One region of the Mycobacterium heckeshornense genome, then DNA from elsewhere that is predicted to be linked to it. Evidence: predicted binding sites of a transcription regulator. Region 1 holds the regulator's gene; the other holds the start of a gene.

Region 1 (7,395 bases):
GACGAAGATCTACCCAGCGGCGACGAGCTTGGCGCGGAGTTCGAGCGGTTTTTGGCCCAGCAGGCAGAGAAGAAGCGCAAGGACGACGACCCGAGCTGAGCGCCCGGCCTGACGATGGAGTGGCGACATGACCAAGCGCAAGCCCCACCTCCGGCCGGTGCGCGAGGTGACACCGTCACTGCAGTTTCGCACCATCCACGGCTATCGACGGGCGTTCCGGATCGCCGGCTCAGGGCCGGCGATCCTGCTGATTCACGGCATCGCCGACAACTCCACCACATGGGCGACGGTGCAGGCCAAACTCGCACAGCGGTTCACCGTCATTGCTCCCGATCTACTCGGCCACGGTCAGTCCGACAAACCCCGCGCGGACTATTCGGTCGCGGCGTACGCCAACGGCATGCGAGACCTGTTGAGCGTCCTCGATATCGACCGAGTCACCGTGGTGGGTCATTCGCTCGGCGGCGGGGTGGCGATGCAATTCGCTTACCAGTTTCCGCAATTGGTCGAACGGCTAGTCCTGGTCGCCACCGGCGGCGTCACCAAGGACGTCAACATCGTCTTGCGCTGGGCGTCGCTGCCGATGGGTGGCGAAGCTCTGGCGTTGCTGCGGCTGCCGTTGGTGCTGCCGTCGTTGCAGATCGCCGGGCGCGCAGCGGGCAGGCTGTTCGGTTCGACGGCCCTGGGCCGCGACCTGCCGGATGTGCTGCGGATCCTGGCCGACTTGCCTGAGCCCAAGGCGTCGTCGGCTTTCACCCGCACGTTGCGGGCAGTGGTGGACTGGCGCGGCCAGATGGTAACCATGCTCGATCGCTGTTATCTGACGAAATCTGTTCCAGTACAACTGATTTGGGGAACAGACGACGTGGTCGTCCCGGTCAGCCACGCTTGGATGGCGCACGCCGCGATGCCCGGCTCACGGCTGGAGATTTTCGAAAATTCCGGGCACTTTCCCTTCCACGACGATCCCAACCGGTTTATCGAGGTGGTCGAGCGCTTCATCGACACCACCGAGCCGGCCGAATACGACCAGAACATGCTGCGCGAACTGTTGCGCACCGGTGGCGGCGAACGCACCGTATCCGGCCCGGTCGACACCCGCGTGGCTGTACTCAACGCCATGGGCGCCGACGAACGCAGCGCCACCTGATCGCCTGCGGGCACCGCATCGTACAGTCAGCCCATGGCGATCGATGTCACGGTGCTGCGTGTTTTCACCGACCCGCACGGCAACTTCGGAAACCCGCTCGCCGTCATCGATGCCCGCACTGTGGAACCCCAGCGGCGGCAAAGCCTGGCGCGTCAATTGGGTTACAGCGAAACGATTTTCGTTGATCCACCGACACCGGGTTCGACCACCGCGCACGCCCGCATCTACACGCCGCTGACCGAACTTCCGTTCGCCGGCCACCCCACCGTGGGAGCGTCGTGGTGGCTTCGTGAACAGGCTATGCCGATTCGCACTTTGCAGGTGCCGGCCGGCATCGTACAAGTGAGCTACGTCGGCGAACTCACCGCCATCAGCGCACGCTCGGAATGGGCTCCAGAGTTCGCGATCCACGATCTGGATTCGCTTGACGAGCTTTTCGCCGCCAGCCCGGCGGACTATCCCGACGACATCCAGCACTACCTGTGGACCTGGACCGACCAGTCCGCGGGGCTGGTGCGTGCGCGGATGTTCGCCGGCAATATCGGTGTGCCCGAAGACGAAGCGACCGGGGCCGCGGCTGTCCGGATCACCGACTACCTAAGTCGCGACCTCACGATCACCCAGGGCAAAGGTTCGGTAATTCAGACCACCTGGAATCCGGAAGGCTGGGTCCGCGTTGCCGGTCGCGTGGTCAGCGACGGTGTGATGCACGTGGTGTGAAGGCACCCAAGCCGGTCATCCGGTGCGGTGCAACACCGCGCTCAGGTGGTCTTGCAGCGGCTGTCCAACGGCACCCATGCGCACCGAATACCGCAACTCGTCGGCTTTGATGCGAAAATGCCGGCCCAGTGCAGTCACCTCTTTGGCAGTCGGCGTCAGCCCGATCGCCGACGAGGCCAACTCGATGTCGATGACGTCGCCGATCGTGGAGTACGTGCCCACCTCGATTTCGGTGATGCCACTGGGATGGGCCAAAACCAGCTCGACCCGGCCCGGTTGCGGAACGCGAAGGTATCCGGTTTCGGCATGAAGCGGCGCGCCATCGGCGAGCGCTTTGGTCTTTTGCCCGTAGCTCAGAAAAGGCTTGCCGACATGGGAGAACACCACTTCTTCGAGGTATTCGAAGGGTTCGATTGTCGGATACTTGCCCGAACCGCGGCCCGCCCAGGTGCCCAGCAGTGGTGCTAACGCTTCGAGGTCGGGATGCAGCTCAGCAGGCATACCGCAAGCCTAACGACGATGTGTCGGGCGCATTCCCCGCGCCCGCTCACTTCGGCGCGGAGACCTTGCGGTGTGCCCGCAGCGCCTCGATCTCCCGTTCGAAGTCGTCGGCCGAGGAAAACGACCGGTAGACCGAGGCGAACCGCAAATAGGCCACCTCGTCGAGTTCGCGCAGCGGGCCGAGGATCGCCAGCCCGACTTCATGACTCGGGACTTCAGGCGACCCCTTCGCGCGCACGGTGTCTTCGACTTGCTGGGCCAACAGGTTCAGCGCATCGTCGTCGACCTGGCGGCCCTGACATGCCCGGCGCACACCGCTGATGACCTTCTCCCGGCTGAACGGTTCAGTCACGCCGCTGCGTTTGACGACGGCCAACACCGCTGTCTCAACGGTGGTGAAGCGCCGGCCACATTCCGGGCACGACCTGCGCCGCCGAATCGCCTGGCCTTCGTCGGTCTCTCGGGAGTCGACCACCCGGGAATCAGGATGGCGGCAGAACGGACAGTGCATGACCGCTCCTTCGTCCTGCCGACAGACCTCAGACGACTTCGAGAGTACCTGTGAGCTCCGCGCAAGGGCCACGACCGCCTTGCTCGGCAGGTTTTCACCACCACCGACCCCGGTTGGGCCAGCGCTGGTTTCGCGCTGCATCGGGCGCGTCAGCCGACCGGGGCGATCAGCGTTTGGCCCGCCGTCAGCGTCGGCGACTGCAGGTCGTTCAGCTCACGGATGCGCTGGATGACCTGACCGACCGGAGCGTCGGGCGCCACGCGGGCGGCCAGGTGCGGCAGGGTCTCGCCGGCATCAACCCGCACCACGGCGAGCCGAGCCGGCATCGGCCCGGCCTTACCGGCCGCACCATCGACCGCCTCGCCGAAGTGTGCGACCACCCCCAACCAGAGGGTGATCATTGCCGCCAGCAAGGCGAGGCCCACCGTAGTGGCGGGCCTGATCGGACGCCGGTGATGTGGCGCCGTGGACATCCAGACACCGGTGCCGCGGTAACGCGGCGGAGCAACCCGCGGGCGGGCCGGCCCAGGCCGTCGCCACGCGTGCGGGCAGCCCGTCGGCGTTGGGCGTCCCGGATACCCGACGGCCGATCGCGTTGCCTCAATGAGCGTCATGTGGTCCTCCCATCCCGTCATGGTCGATCGCATGTTCGACTATATTCGATCGTGCGTTCGATTCGATGCACATATCCGAACGCGTGATCGAATTGTTGCCGAGCGATTGAACTGTAGGCGATGGCACCGACACCCCATCCCGAGCCGTTCCGGGGTGATCCACCCGCAGGGGCGACACCACGCGACACATGTCGAACAAATGTTTGAGGATCGGTCGACATGGGGCTACATTGAGGAGCTATGAGCGATAGCACCGACACCCCCGCCGGCATCGGCCGCCGCCCGCGAGCTGCGGATTCAGCGCTGACCGAGCGGCAGCGCACCATCCTGGACGTCATCCGCGCCTCGGTCACCAGCCGTGGATATCCGCCGAGCATCCGCGAGATCGGTGACGCGGTGGGGCTTACCTCGACATCGTCGGTGGCTCATCAGTTGCGCACCCTCGAGCGCAAAGGCTACCTGCGACGCGACCCGAACCGCCCGCGCGCAGTGGACGTCCGCGGAGCCGATGACACCGCAGCGCCTGTTCTCACCGACGTCTCCGGCTCGGACGCCTTGCCTGAGCCCACGTTCGTCCCGGTGCTGGGCCGCATCGCGGCGGGTGGGCCGATCCTCGCCGAGGAAGCGGTCGAAGACGTTTTTCCGTTGCCACGTGAGCTCGTCGGTGAGGGTGCATTGTTCTTGCTGCGGGTCGTCGGCGACTCGATGGTCGACGCCGCGATCTGCGACGGCGACTGGGTGGTGGTGCGGCAGCAAAACGTGGCCGATAACGGCGACATCGTCGCAGCCATGATCGACGGTGAAGCCACCGTCAAGACGTTCAAACGCACCGGCGGTCAGGTCTGGCTGATGCCGCACAACCCGGCGTTCGACCCGATCCCCGGCAACGACGCCGCGATCCTGGGCAAGGTCGTCACCGTCATCCGCAAAATCTAACCCGTCCCGGCCCCACTAGCTGGCCTTGATGAAGCCGTTGGCGCGTGCGACTTCTTCGCTGGCGAACCAGATTTCGGCAAAGGCGTCGTCGTAGAGCGCGCTGTCGGGCGTGTAATACAGGCCGAAGCGGGCATTGCCCTTGACGGGATATCCCTGCGGTGCCTCACGCGGATCCTCCAGCGGAAGGTGGATCATAGGCTTGGCCGCCGTCCGCGCGTCGGCGTCTTCGTCGGTTTCGGCGGCCGCATGCCGTCCAGTCGTCCGCACGTGGGCTTCCGCGGGAATGCGGGTCGGGGCGGTGTCGACCGCGTCGGGGTCGTCCACACCGATTTCATCGTCGAAGCGCGCGGGAGCGCTGCCCGCGGGCCCGGTGTCGGCCGGTCCCGCGGTTGTGTATCCCGCAGCGGGCATCCGATCCGTCGCCGGCGCAGCCTGATCCGGTGCGGCCATCGGCCAAGTCTGACCCGGCATCTGCGGGTACGCCCGGGCGAACGGTGACGCACCGCGGTCACGTGCGGCATCGACCGCCCACTCGTCGCCGGCGGTCGGCCCGGATGCGCAGCTGGTGGGTGCCTCATCGCCGGGCGCTTCCCGGGTGGTGTCACGCCGCGCGGCGACCCGGCGCCGGCGTGCCCACACTGTCGCCCATACCAGCAGACCCACCACGGGCAGCACCGGCGCAGCCGCCAGAAGCCACCACCAACGCCGGGTGGTATTTCCGCCAGCGGGCGTGGCGGGCCGGCTCTGTGGGGCTTGGCCCGGCACCTGCAAACCTGACAGCGACGATGCCAGGCCCGGCGGCTCGGCGGCATAGGTGTTCGCGGTGCGGTTCCAGGAGATCGTGCCGCCGGCGAATTTCTGCGACACCACATCGCCGTTCACCGTCTGATCAGCGACCGGCACGCCGAGCTTGCCTTTCGCACCGCCGAGCTTGTCCCACGCGGCTCTCAACGGGCCTCGCACGACGAAGGCACCGTGGGCGGGTGTCCAGAAAATCACCGGCTTGTCCGCGGCGGAAAAAGTGCTGAGGCGACTGGCCGGTGTGATGCCGCCATCGGTTTCGTTTGCCGTCGGCAAGCCCAGGTCGCTGCCGACTGGCCCACCGAGTGACTCGTATTTCGCCAGGATGTCGCCCGCCACGGCGTTGGCCCCGGTGGCCGGGCTGAAAAACACCTTCCCGCCCACGAAGTTCTGGGCTAACCCGTTGCCGCCCACCGGGTATTGCCCGCCCACCTTGGCGCCCAGCGGACCTGACGCTCCGCCGGCCGCGCGCCAGGCCGTGTTGATCGCCGCCGTGGGATCGATGGGCACCTGAAGGCCCGCCAGTTGTTGCGCCAACTCCGGCGGAACCGTGGCGAACACCTTCGTCAGCCGGTTCCATGACACGCGTCCGCCACTGAACGACTGGGTGGCGATTTCGCCGTCGTAGGTTTCGTCGCTGACCGGTACGCCCAGCGGCCCGGCCGAGCTGCCCAGCTTGTCCCATGCGGCGTTCATCGCCCCGCGCACCACGAACGCGCCATGGGCGGCCGACCAGAACATCACGGGCTTGTCGCTCGCGGAGAATGTGCTGACCAAGGTGTCCGGTCCGGCCAGGCCGGGTACTTCGCTCATGGTCGGGAACCCCAAATCGCTGCCGGCCGGTCCGCCCAGTGATTCGTATTTGTCCAGAATCGGCCCGTACAACGATCTGGCCCCGGTCGCGGGGGTGAAGAACATCTTGCCGCCGGCGAAGTCCTGGACGAAGCCGTCGCCGACGGCGTAGACCTGGCCCTGCTTCGGGCCAAGACGCGACTCGGCGCCACCGCCGGCTTCCCATGCCGCGGTGATCGCGGCGTCGGCGTCGCCTTCCGGGGACGCCGACGCAAGCGGCGCCAACGCCACGGGGACTACCGCGGCGGCCAGCGTCAGCACCGCACGGCCCACCAGCCCGCCTCGCCGCATTGTCATCGGCCCGCCCCGGCCGCGGCTCTGGCTAGATCTCGCGCGCTCCGATTGGGGGACTCCTCTTCACGCGGGTCCGCATCATGGTCGCGCCAGAATGCCTTCTTAGCACCCGACCGCAATTGCGAAGTCACAGTACAGACATTACGGAAAGAGATACCCAGCCGATGCCGAAATGATGCACACCGTACCGGTGTCGCGGGCGTGGCCGGTACATCTCGCGCGCGGATTGCGTTACCGTCCCGGATTGGGGCTTCACTCCGCAAGGCTGGTTCTCCACGTCGCGGAAGCGCCCCGATCCGAGGCCGAAGGCCGTGCGCGCATGCCGGGGAGGAATTAAGCACCACATGGGCGTTTCCGCATTGGTCTGGGGCCTGACCATCGCAGTCGTCGTAGGTTTGGCGGTATTCGACTACTTCTTCCACGTCCGCAGGTCGCACGTGCCCACTGTGCGCGATGCCGCTGTCTGGTCGGCGGCCTACATCGGCGCGGCGATTGTGTTCGGCGGCGTGGTGGTAATGGTGGGCGGCGCCGCGGCGGGCATTGAGTATTTCGTCTGTTACCTCAGCAACGAGGCGTTATCGGTTGATAATTTGCTCGTTTTTCTGGTGATCATGGCTAGCTTCGTGGTGCCTCGGGTTGCCCAGCAAAAAGCGTTGTTGTTCGGCATTGTTTTCGCGCTCGTCGCGCGTACCGGATTCATCCTCCTGGGTGCCGCGTTTGTCAGGATTTTCGATTGGGCTTTTTACCTCTTTGCGCTGGTTTTGCTGGTGACGGCGGTGTTTCTTGCCAAACCCGAGGCGGCCGAACATCGGGCCGCAGATACCTTGGTCATCCGCGTCGCCAAGCGGTTCTTGCGCACTTCGCACAACTACGACGGAGACCGGTTGTTCATCGTCGAGAACGGCAGGCGGGTGATGACGCCGATGCTGCTGGTGATGGCGGCTTTGGGTGGCACCGACCTGCTGTTCGCGTTCGACTCGGGGCCGGCGCTGTTCGGCCTCTCCCGAAACGTGCAC
Region 2 (7,395 bases), 670 kb from region 1:
CGGTGGTGTGCGGTCAGCGACGATGGCGTTCGCACTCACCGGTGCGACGGGCAGGAGACCGACCGTCCTTAGCGCCCCACCTCGACGTCCGGCGCGGTGCGGTCGCCGTAGGGCCGCCGTCGAGCCGTCTCGCGCGGGGACGAGGACGAAAAGACCTGACTACCTCACGGGCGGGGCATCGTTGGGGGCCATCTCGGCGCCGATCTTGCGGAACAGGGTCTCGGCTTCGTTGCGGTAGCGGCCCTGGGCGTCGAACGCGTCAGGACGGTAGGTCACCGCGACCGCGATCGCGATCTTTTGCGACGGAAGGTAGGCCTCGACGGCTGCCTGCCCGGCGAACATCGGATTTTGCAGCAGCCAATCCCCGGAGATCACGATCCCGAGCCCGTAGGTGTCGCCCGGCGCTTTACCGCGCAGGGCTGGGGAGACCATCGCCTTATAGGACTGCGCCGACAGCAGCTTGCCCGAGCCGATGCCGACCGCGGTGGCCTCCAGATCGTAGATATTGGTGGTCTGCACCGCGCCCCGCGCCATGGTCCAGGACGGGTTCCAGTACGTCGAATCTTCGTAAAATGGTGTGCCGGAAGGTATTCCAAGCGCCCTACGGCGTTCCGAGGTGAATGTGTGCAGCGTCGGAACGGGGATGTCGGGGGTGTATGAGTTGGCGGTGTTGACCAAGGCAAGCGGACCGAGCACCCTGTCGCGCAACAGTTTCGGCAGCTCCTCACCAGTGGCTTTTTCCAGCGCCAGTCCCAGCAGCACGTAGTTGGTGCGGGCGAAGTTCCAGTTGGTACCGGGTTCGTAGAGCAACGGCTTGGTGACCGCGTAGCCGAGCAGTTGCTCAGGGGTCCATTGCCGGAACGGATCGGCGGCTATCGCCGCGTTGAAGTCAGCGTTCGCGTAGTCCGGGTAGCCGGAGGTCATGCGGGCCAACTGGCCCAGGGTCACCCGGTCGGCGTTGGGGATATCGGGCAGCCATGTCGACAGTTTGTCGTCCAGACTCAGCTTCTTGTCGTCGACGAGTTTGAGCAGCAGCGTGGCGATGTAGGACGTCGCTACCGCGCCGTTCCGGAAGAACATGCTCGGCATGGCCGGCACACCGGTCATCGACTCGCCGAGTGCCTGGGTGACGATTTCCTTGCCGTCCACGGTGACACGGACGATCGCCGCCTTGAGGTGGGCCTGTGCCATCGTGTCGCCGACAATCCTCATCACCGCCCGGGCCTTGGCCGGATTTGCGGAGGCGCCCCACCACGGGGCGGCGGGTGCATTGCCTTTCGGTGAGCAGGCCAGCGCGGCCACGGCGAGAAGGCATACCACTGAACCCAGGTGCCGGGAGATGGTCATGACCGATCCTGATCTGATGTTTCGGCACTCGCGCGGATGTGGCGGGCCAGCTGCTCGGTGAACTGCACGACCTGTCGCGGGCTGTCCAGCCCGTAATGCGCTGCGGTGGGACGGTCACCGTCCTCGCCGTGGCGCACCACGATTGCGATTCCGTCGCCGCGCACCGCGTCGAATGCGTCTTCGTCGGTAATATCGTCGCCCAGGTAGATCGGCAACAACTGCCCGGGGGCCGCCTCACGGATATGGCCGAGCACCCAGTGCAGCGTCTTTCCTTTGTCCCAGTCCACGTCTGGGCGTAGCTCGATGACCTCACGCCCGGTCGTCACCCGAAGCGCGTTGCGCCGGCCGGCGGCTCGCACGGCGGCCAGCACGTCGCCGACCCGGTCGCGGGCTGCGTTGCGGTAGTGCACGGCGACACCGAATCGCTTGTGTTCCACCACGACGCCGGAGAGATCGTCAAGCTGCGCGCCAAGCTCGGCGGCCGCGCGCCGCAGCACCGGGATCGCGGTGGCCGCCTCGTCGTTTTGGTGGTGCTCGCCATCGGGTGCGGTCAGCTCGAAACCATGACTGCCCGCATACCAGATGCCCGCCAGCCCGATCCGCTGGCGCACATCGGCCAGGTCACGGCCGGACAGCACGGCAACCGGGCACTGCGCCGTCAACAACCTCAGTGCCTCGGCCGCACCCGCCGTCAGCTGGGCGGCGTCGGGATTGTCGACAATGTCTGAAAGGGTTCCGTCGAAATCGAAGAACACCACTGGCGGCCGCGCGGCCACCACGCTCAAGGCCTGCAGCCCGTCGGGCAGCTCCGACATCCGCCTATCCCCGGCGCGCACGCGGACCTCGCCGAGCCCGGTGACCACCGCGTCGGCACCGTTGCGGCGCAACTCGTCGGCGTCCGCACCGACGCCGACCACCAATGCGAATCCGCCGGCCCGGGCGGCCGCGACAGCGGGTCCGGTCGCCGCGACGACCACGCACCGGCCCGGGCGCGCTCCCAGCCGGTCGGCGGCGTCGACGAACGTGGTGGCCTCGGGCGGTCCGGCTACGTCGCCGGCGCGCAGGCCGACGTCGCCCAGCCGGCGTCGCAGCGCCGCCATGGCGTCGGTCGCCAGATTGTCGAGGTCGAACAGCACTGCGTCGTGACGACGCGGGTCGATGATGACCGGCATTGACCGCCTTCCGTGGTGAACGCTTCGCTGGCCACGCTAGTCACGCCGGTGCGGTCAGCATCGCCCCGGCCATTATTATTCGAACATTAGTTCGATATACTGCCGGGCATGGGCTGGGGCAACGGGCCGCCCAGTTGGGCGGAGATGGAGCGGGTGCTCGACGGCAAGCCGCGCCGGGCCGGCGCGCCGGTGGCCGCCGCGCCGGCCGACGACGCCCCGTCGTCGCGGCGGCGCGGGCGATACCAGCCGCCTGCTGAGCCCCGGCCGGGGCGTTCGTCGGTCGGCTACGCCGAATTGCATACGCATTCGGCGTTCAGCTTCCTCGACGGGGCCAGCACACCCGAGGAGCTGGTCGAAGAGGCTGCGCGGCTGGATCTGCGCGCCATCGCGCTGACCGATCACAACGGCCTCTACGGCGCGGTCCGATTCGCCGAAGCAGCCGCAGAACTAGGCGTGGCTACCGTGTTCGGCGCCGAACTGTCCTTGGGGGCCGGTGCCCGCACCGACGAGCCGGATCCGCCGGGCCCGCACCTGCTGGTGCTGGCCCGCGGTCCGGAAGGCTATCGACGATTGTCACGGCAGCTGGCCGCGGCGCACCTGGCCGGCGGCGAGAAAGGCAAGCCGCGCTTCGACTTCGATGCACTGACCGACGCGGCGGGCGGTCATTGGCACATCTTGACCGGTTGCCGCAAAGGCCATGTGCGCCAGGCGCTTTCCGACGGTGGGCCGGAAGCAGCGGCGAAGGCGCTGGCCGACCTGGTGGACCGGTTCGGGACAGAGCGGGTCAGCGTCGAGTTGACCCACCATGGCCAGCCCGTCGACGACGAACGCAACGCCGCACTGGCGGCGCTCGCCGGGAGGTTCGGTGTCGGCGTGGTCGCCACCACCGGCGCGCATTTCGCTGCGCCGTCGCGTGCCCGGCTGGCGATGGCCATGGGCGCGATCCGGGCCCGCCAATCCCTGGACGAGGCCGCCGGGTGGCTGGCTCCGCGGGGCGGCTCACACCTGCGCTCCGGGGAAGAGGTGGCCCGGCTGTTCGCGTGGTGCCCCGAGGCGGTGACCGCCGCGGCGGAACTCGGCGAGCAGTGCGCTTTCGGGCTGGCGCTGATCGCTCCGCAGCTGCCGCCGTTCGACGTTCCAGCCGGGCATACCGAAGACAGCTGGCTGCGCGAGCTGACACTCACCGGCGCCCGGGACCGCTACGGGCCGCCGGAAAAAGCACGTCAGGCCTACGCGCAGATCGAGCACGAGCTGAATGTCATTGCCCAGCTGAAGTTTCCGGGTTATTTCCTGGTGGTCTACGACATCACCCGGTTCTGCCGGGAAAACAACATCTTATGCCAGGGCAGGGGATCGGCGGCCAACTCCGCGGTCTGCTACGCCCTGGGTATTACCGCCGTTGATCCGGTGGCCAACGAGCTGCTGTTCGAGCGTTTTCTGTCGCCCGCCCGTGACGGACCGCCCGACATCGACATCGACATCGAGTCCGACCAGCGCGAAAAGGTCATCCAGTACGTCTACGACAAATACGGCCGGGACTATGCCGCGCAGGTCGCCAACGTGATCACCTACCGTGGCCGGATCGCGGTGCGCGACATGGCCCGTGCCCTGGGCTTTTCGCAGGGCCAGCAGGACGCGTGGAGCAAGCAGATCAGCCACTGGGACGGGCTCGCCGATTCCCCCGATATCGAAGGCATCCCCGAGCAGGTGATCGAGTTGGCCACCCAGATCGCCAACCTGCCGCGGCACATGGGGATTCACTCCGGCGGCATGGTGATCTGCGACCGCCCGATCGCCGACGTGTGCCCGGTGGAGTGGGCGCGCATGCAAAACCGTAGCGTGTTGCAGTGGGACAAAGATGACTGCGCGGCAATCGGTTTGGTGAAATTCGATCTGCTTGGGCTGGGCATGCTCTCCGCGCTGCACTACGCCATCGACCTGGTGGCCGAACACAAAGGCATCGACGTGGACCTGGCCAAGCTCGATCTCTCCGAGCCGGCGGTTTATGAGATGCTGGCACGTGCCGATTCCGTCGGGGTGTTCCAGGTGGAGTCGCGCGCGCAGATGGCCACCCTGCCACGGCTGCGGCCGCGGGTGTTCTACGACCTGGTGGTCGAAGTCGCGCTGATCCGTCCCGGGCCTATCCAGGGCGGCTCGGTACATCCCTACATCCGGCGGCGCAACGGCATCGACCCGGTGGTCTACGACCACCCGTCGATGGAGTCCGCGCTGCGAAAAACGTTGGGGGTGCCGCTGTTTCAGGAGCAGTTGATGCAGCTGGCGGTCGACTGCGCCGGGTTTTCCGCTGCTGAGGCCGACCAGCTGCGCCGGGCCATGGGTTCCAAGCGCTCCGCCGAACGGATGCGACGGCTGCGCGGCCGGTTTTACGACGGTATGCGCGCGCTGCACGGCGCACCCGACGAGGTGATCGACCGGGTGTACGAAAAGCTGGAAGCGTTCGCCAATTTCGGTTTCCCGGAAAGCCACGCGCTCTCCTTCGCGTCGCTGGTGTTCTACTCGGCGTGGTTCAAGCTGCACCACCCGGCGGCGTTCTGCGCCGCGCTGCTGCGCGCCCAGCCGATGGGCTTCTACTCACCGCAGTCGCTGGTGGCCGATGCTCGCAGGCACGGCGTGGTGGTGCACGGCCCCGACGTCAACGCCAGCCTGGCCCACGCCACGCTGGAGAACGCGGGCACCGAGGTCCGGCTCGGGTTGGCCGGTGTGCGCCATATCGGAGAAGGCTTGGCCGAGAACATGGTCGAGGAGCGAAAAGCCAACGGCCCGTTCACTTCTCTGCTGGATTTGACCTCACGGGTGCAGCTTTCGGTGCCGCAGGCCGAGGCGCTGGCCACCGCGGGAGCGCTGAGCTGCTTCGGGCTGTCCCGGCGCGAGGCGCTGTGGGCGGCCGGGGCCGCCGCCACCCAACGACCGGACCGCTTGCCCGGTGTCGGGTCGTCGTCGCACATTCCGACGCTGCCGGGAATGAGCGAGCTGGAGCTGGCCGCCGCCGACGTGTGGGCCACCGGCATCTCCAGCGACAGTTACCCCACCCAGTTCCTGCGGGCGGACCTGGACGCGCTGGGCGTGCTGCCCGCCGAAAAGCTGTTGAGTGTGCCCGACGGCGATCGGGTGCTGATCGCCGGGGCGGTGACCCATCGGCAGCGGCCGGCGACGGCGCAGGGGGTGACGTTCGTCAACCTCGAGGATGAGACCGGGATGGTCAATGTGCTGTGCACACCGGGGGTCTGGGCGCGGCACCGCAAGCTGGCGCAGACCGCGGCGGCACTGCTGGTCCGCGGTCGGGTCCAAAACGCCAGCGGCGCGGTCACCGTTGTGGCGGAACGGTTGGCGAAACTCACCTTGAGGGTCGGCTCGAAGTCGCGCGACTTCCGCTGACGCCACCGCAGCTCAATACGGGGCGGCCGCGTTTGCTTTGGCCCAGGCCAGCTCCGCCTCGGATTTTGCCGGCGGCGGGATCAACCCGTTGATCATCCACAGATCTTCGCTGGTCTCGTCGACGTGAAACTCCCAATGCAGATCGGCCTTGTCTTTCAGATACGGCTGCAGCATGTCGTTGATCCATCGCGCGGTGCGCCGTCGACTGGCCTGGTCGGGATTGTGCCGGGCGATGTGATCGATGACGATGCGAACGCCGACCGGGACCTGCTCGCCGCCGACATAAAAGTCCTCGGGCCGGGTTTCGTTGAACACCGTTACGACATAAAACCGCGGAAGCCCCACCCGCTCATAGTGTTCGGTGATCCAGGCGGCCAGCTGGCGCTTCTCCTCGCCGGTGAAGGTTCCGGGCGTGTGGTAAATCGTCCAGAGCGGCACGGTGATAACGCTCCTGTCGGTCAGCGGGCCAGCGCGAAGGTCAGGTTCTCCACCGGACCTGACAGCGCGGCTTTTGCGGCAACGGTGACATCGTCCGCGAGCACCTCGACGGCGCCGTCTTCCAACGCGTCGATGATGCGCTCGGCCACTACGTGCGGTGGAGTCTTCGGCAAGTTGATGTCGGCCACCATGGCGGTGTCGATGAAACCCGCGTGAACCCCGAGCACCTGGGTGTTCTGCTGCTTCAGCTCGGCACGCAACGAGTTGGTGAGCGACCACGCCGCCGCCTTGGAGGCGCCGTAGGCGCCGCTGCCGCCGAGCCAGGACAGCACGGAGTGGACGTTGACGATCGCGCCGCCGCCGTTGCGGGCCAGGATCGGGGCGAACGCGCGCACTACCCGCAGCGGGCCGAACACGTTGACGTCGAACGTGGCGTCGACGTCCTCCATGCGTCCGGTCAGCAGCGAGTCGGGCAAGAGGATGCCGGCATTGTTGATCACGATCTCGGCGTCGCCCGCCTCGTCGGCGAGTGCTGCGACCGAATCCTGCGAGCGCACTTCGAGCTCGCGCGTCACCACACCCGGACGCGTATCCGAATAGGCTTCCCGCGCAGTGGAATACACCTTCCGGGCGCCTCGCTGGCGTACCTCGTCGACCAGCGCCGAGCCCAGACCGCGCCGGCCGCCGGTCACCACCACCACCTTGTCCGCTACCGCAACCATTCTTCCGACCCTTTCTCTGACTAACGACAACGTTAGCTAGATCAAAGCACGACTAGCTGAGTAATGCAAACGTTAGTTATGCTGACGGGGTGGCGATGCAGTTCGAGAAGCGGTTGCAGGACCGCGGCAGGTGGAAGCCGGACGCCTGCTCCGCGGCAAAGGTCTTGGATCTGCTCAGTACCAAGACGAGTTTCTTGGTCGTCCGCGAGTGCTTCTACGGCACGACTCGCTTCGAGGATTTCGTCGATCGGGTCGGGGCGTCGGCCCCCGCGATCTCGCGGGCACTCAAGCAGTTGGAGTCGGCGGGGATCATCAGCCGC

The links. The regulator LexA, encoded in region 1, represses DNA repair genes until DNA is damaged. The targets are predictions, from matches to a motif close to CGAACANNTGTTCG.
Region 2: the regulator LexA is predicted to act here: its motif matches at 2,600-2,613, upstream of MHEC_RS19150 (error-prone DNA polymerase).

The regions. Positions count from the first base shown of each region.
Region 1 covers NZ_AP024237.1:3,294,234-3,301,628, forward strand. Annotated here, with positions in the region: gene MHEC_RS15815 (proteasome assembly chaperone family protein) at 1-99, shown strand, start outside; gene MHEC_RS15820 (alpha/beta fold hydrolase) at 128-1,150, shown strand; gene MHEC_RS15825 (PhzF family phenazine biosynthesis protein) at 1,184-1,870, shown strand; gene MHEC_RS15830 (peroxynitrite isomerase) at 1,886-2,371, opposite strand; gene nrdR (transcriptional regulator NrdR) at 2,418-2,882, opposite strand; gene MHEC_RS15840 (LysM peptidoglycan-binding domain-containing protein) at 3,032-3,517, opposite strand; gene lexA (transcriptional repressor LexA) at 3,737-4,432, shown strand; gene MHEC_RS15850 (sunset domain-containing protein) at 4,448-6,382, opposite strand; gene MHEC_RS15855 (TerC/Alx family metal homeostasis membrane protein) at 6,724-7,395, shown strand, end outside.
Region 2 covers NZ_AP024237.1:3,967,849-3,975,243, reverse strand. Annotated here, with positions in the region: gene MHEC_RS19160 (serine hydrolase domain-containing protein) at 160-1,347, opposite strand; gene otsB (trehalose-phosphatase) at 1,344-2,519, opposite strand; gene MHEC_RS19150 (error-prone DNA polymerase) at 2,628-5,915, shown strand; gene MHEC_RS19145 (tautomerase family protein) at 5,928-6,353, opposite strand; gene MHEC_RS19140 (SDR family oxidoreductase) at 6,374-7,075, opposite strand; gene MHEC_RS19135 (winged helix-turn-helix transcriptional regulator) at 7,171-7,395, shown strand, end outside.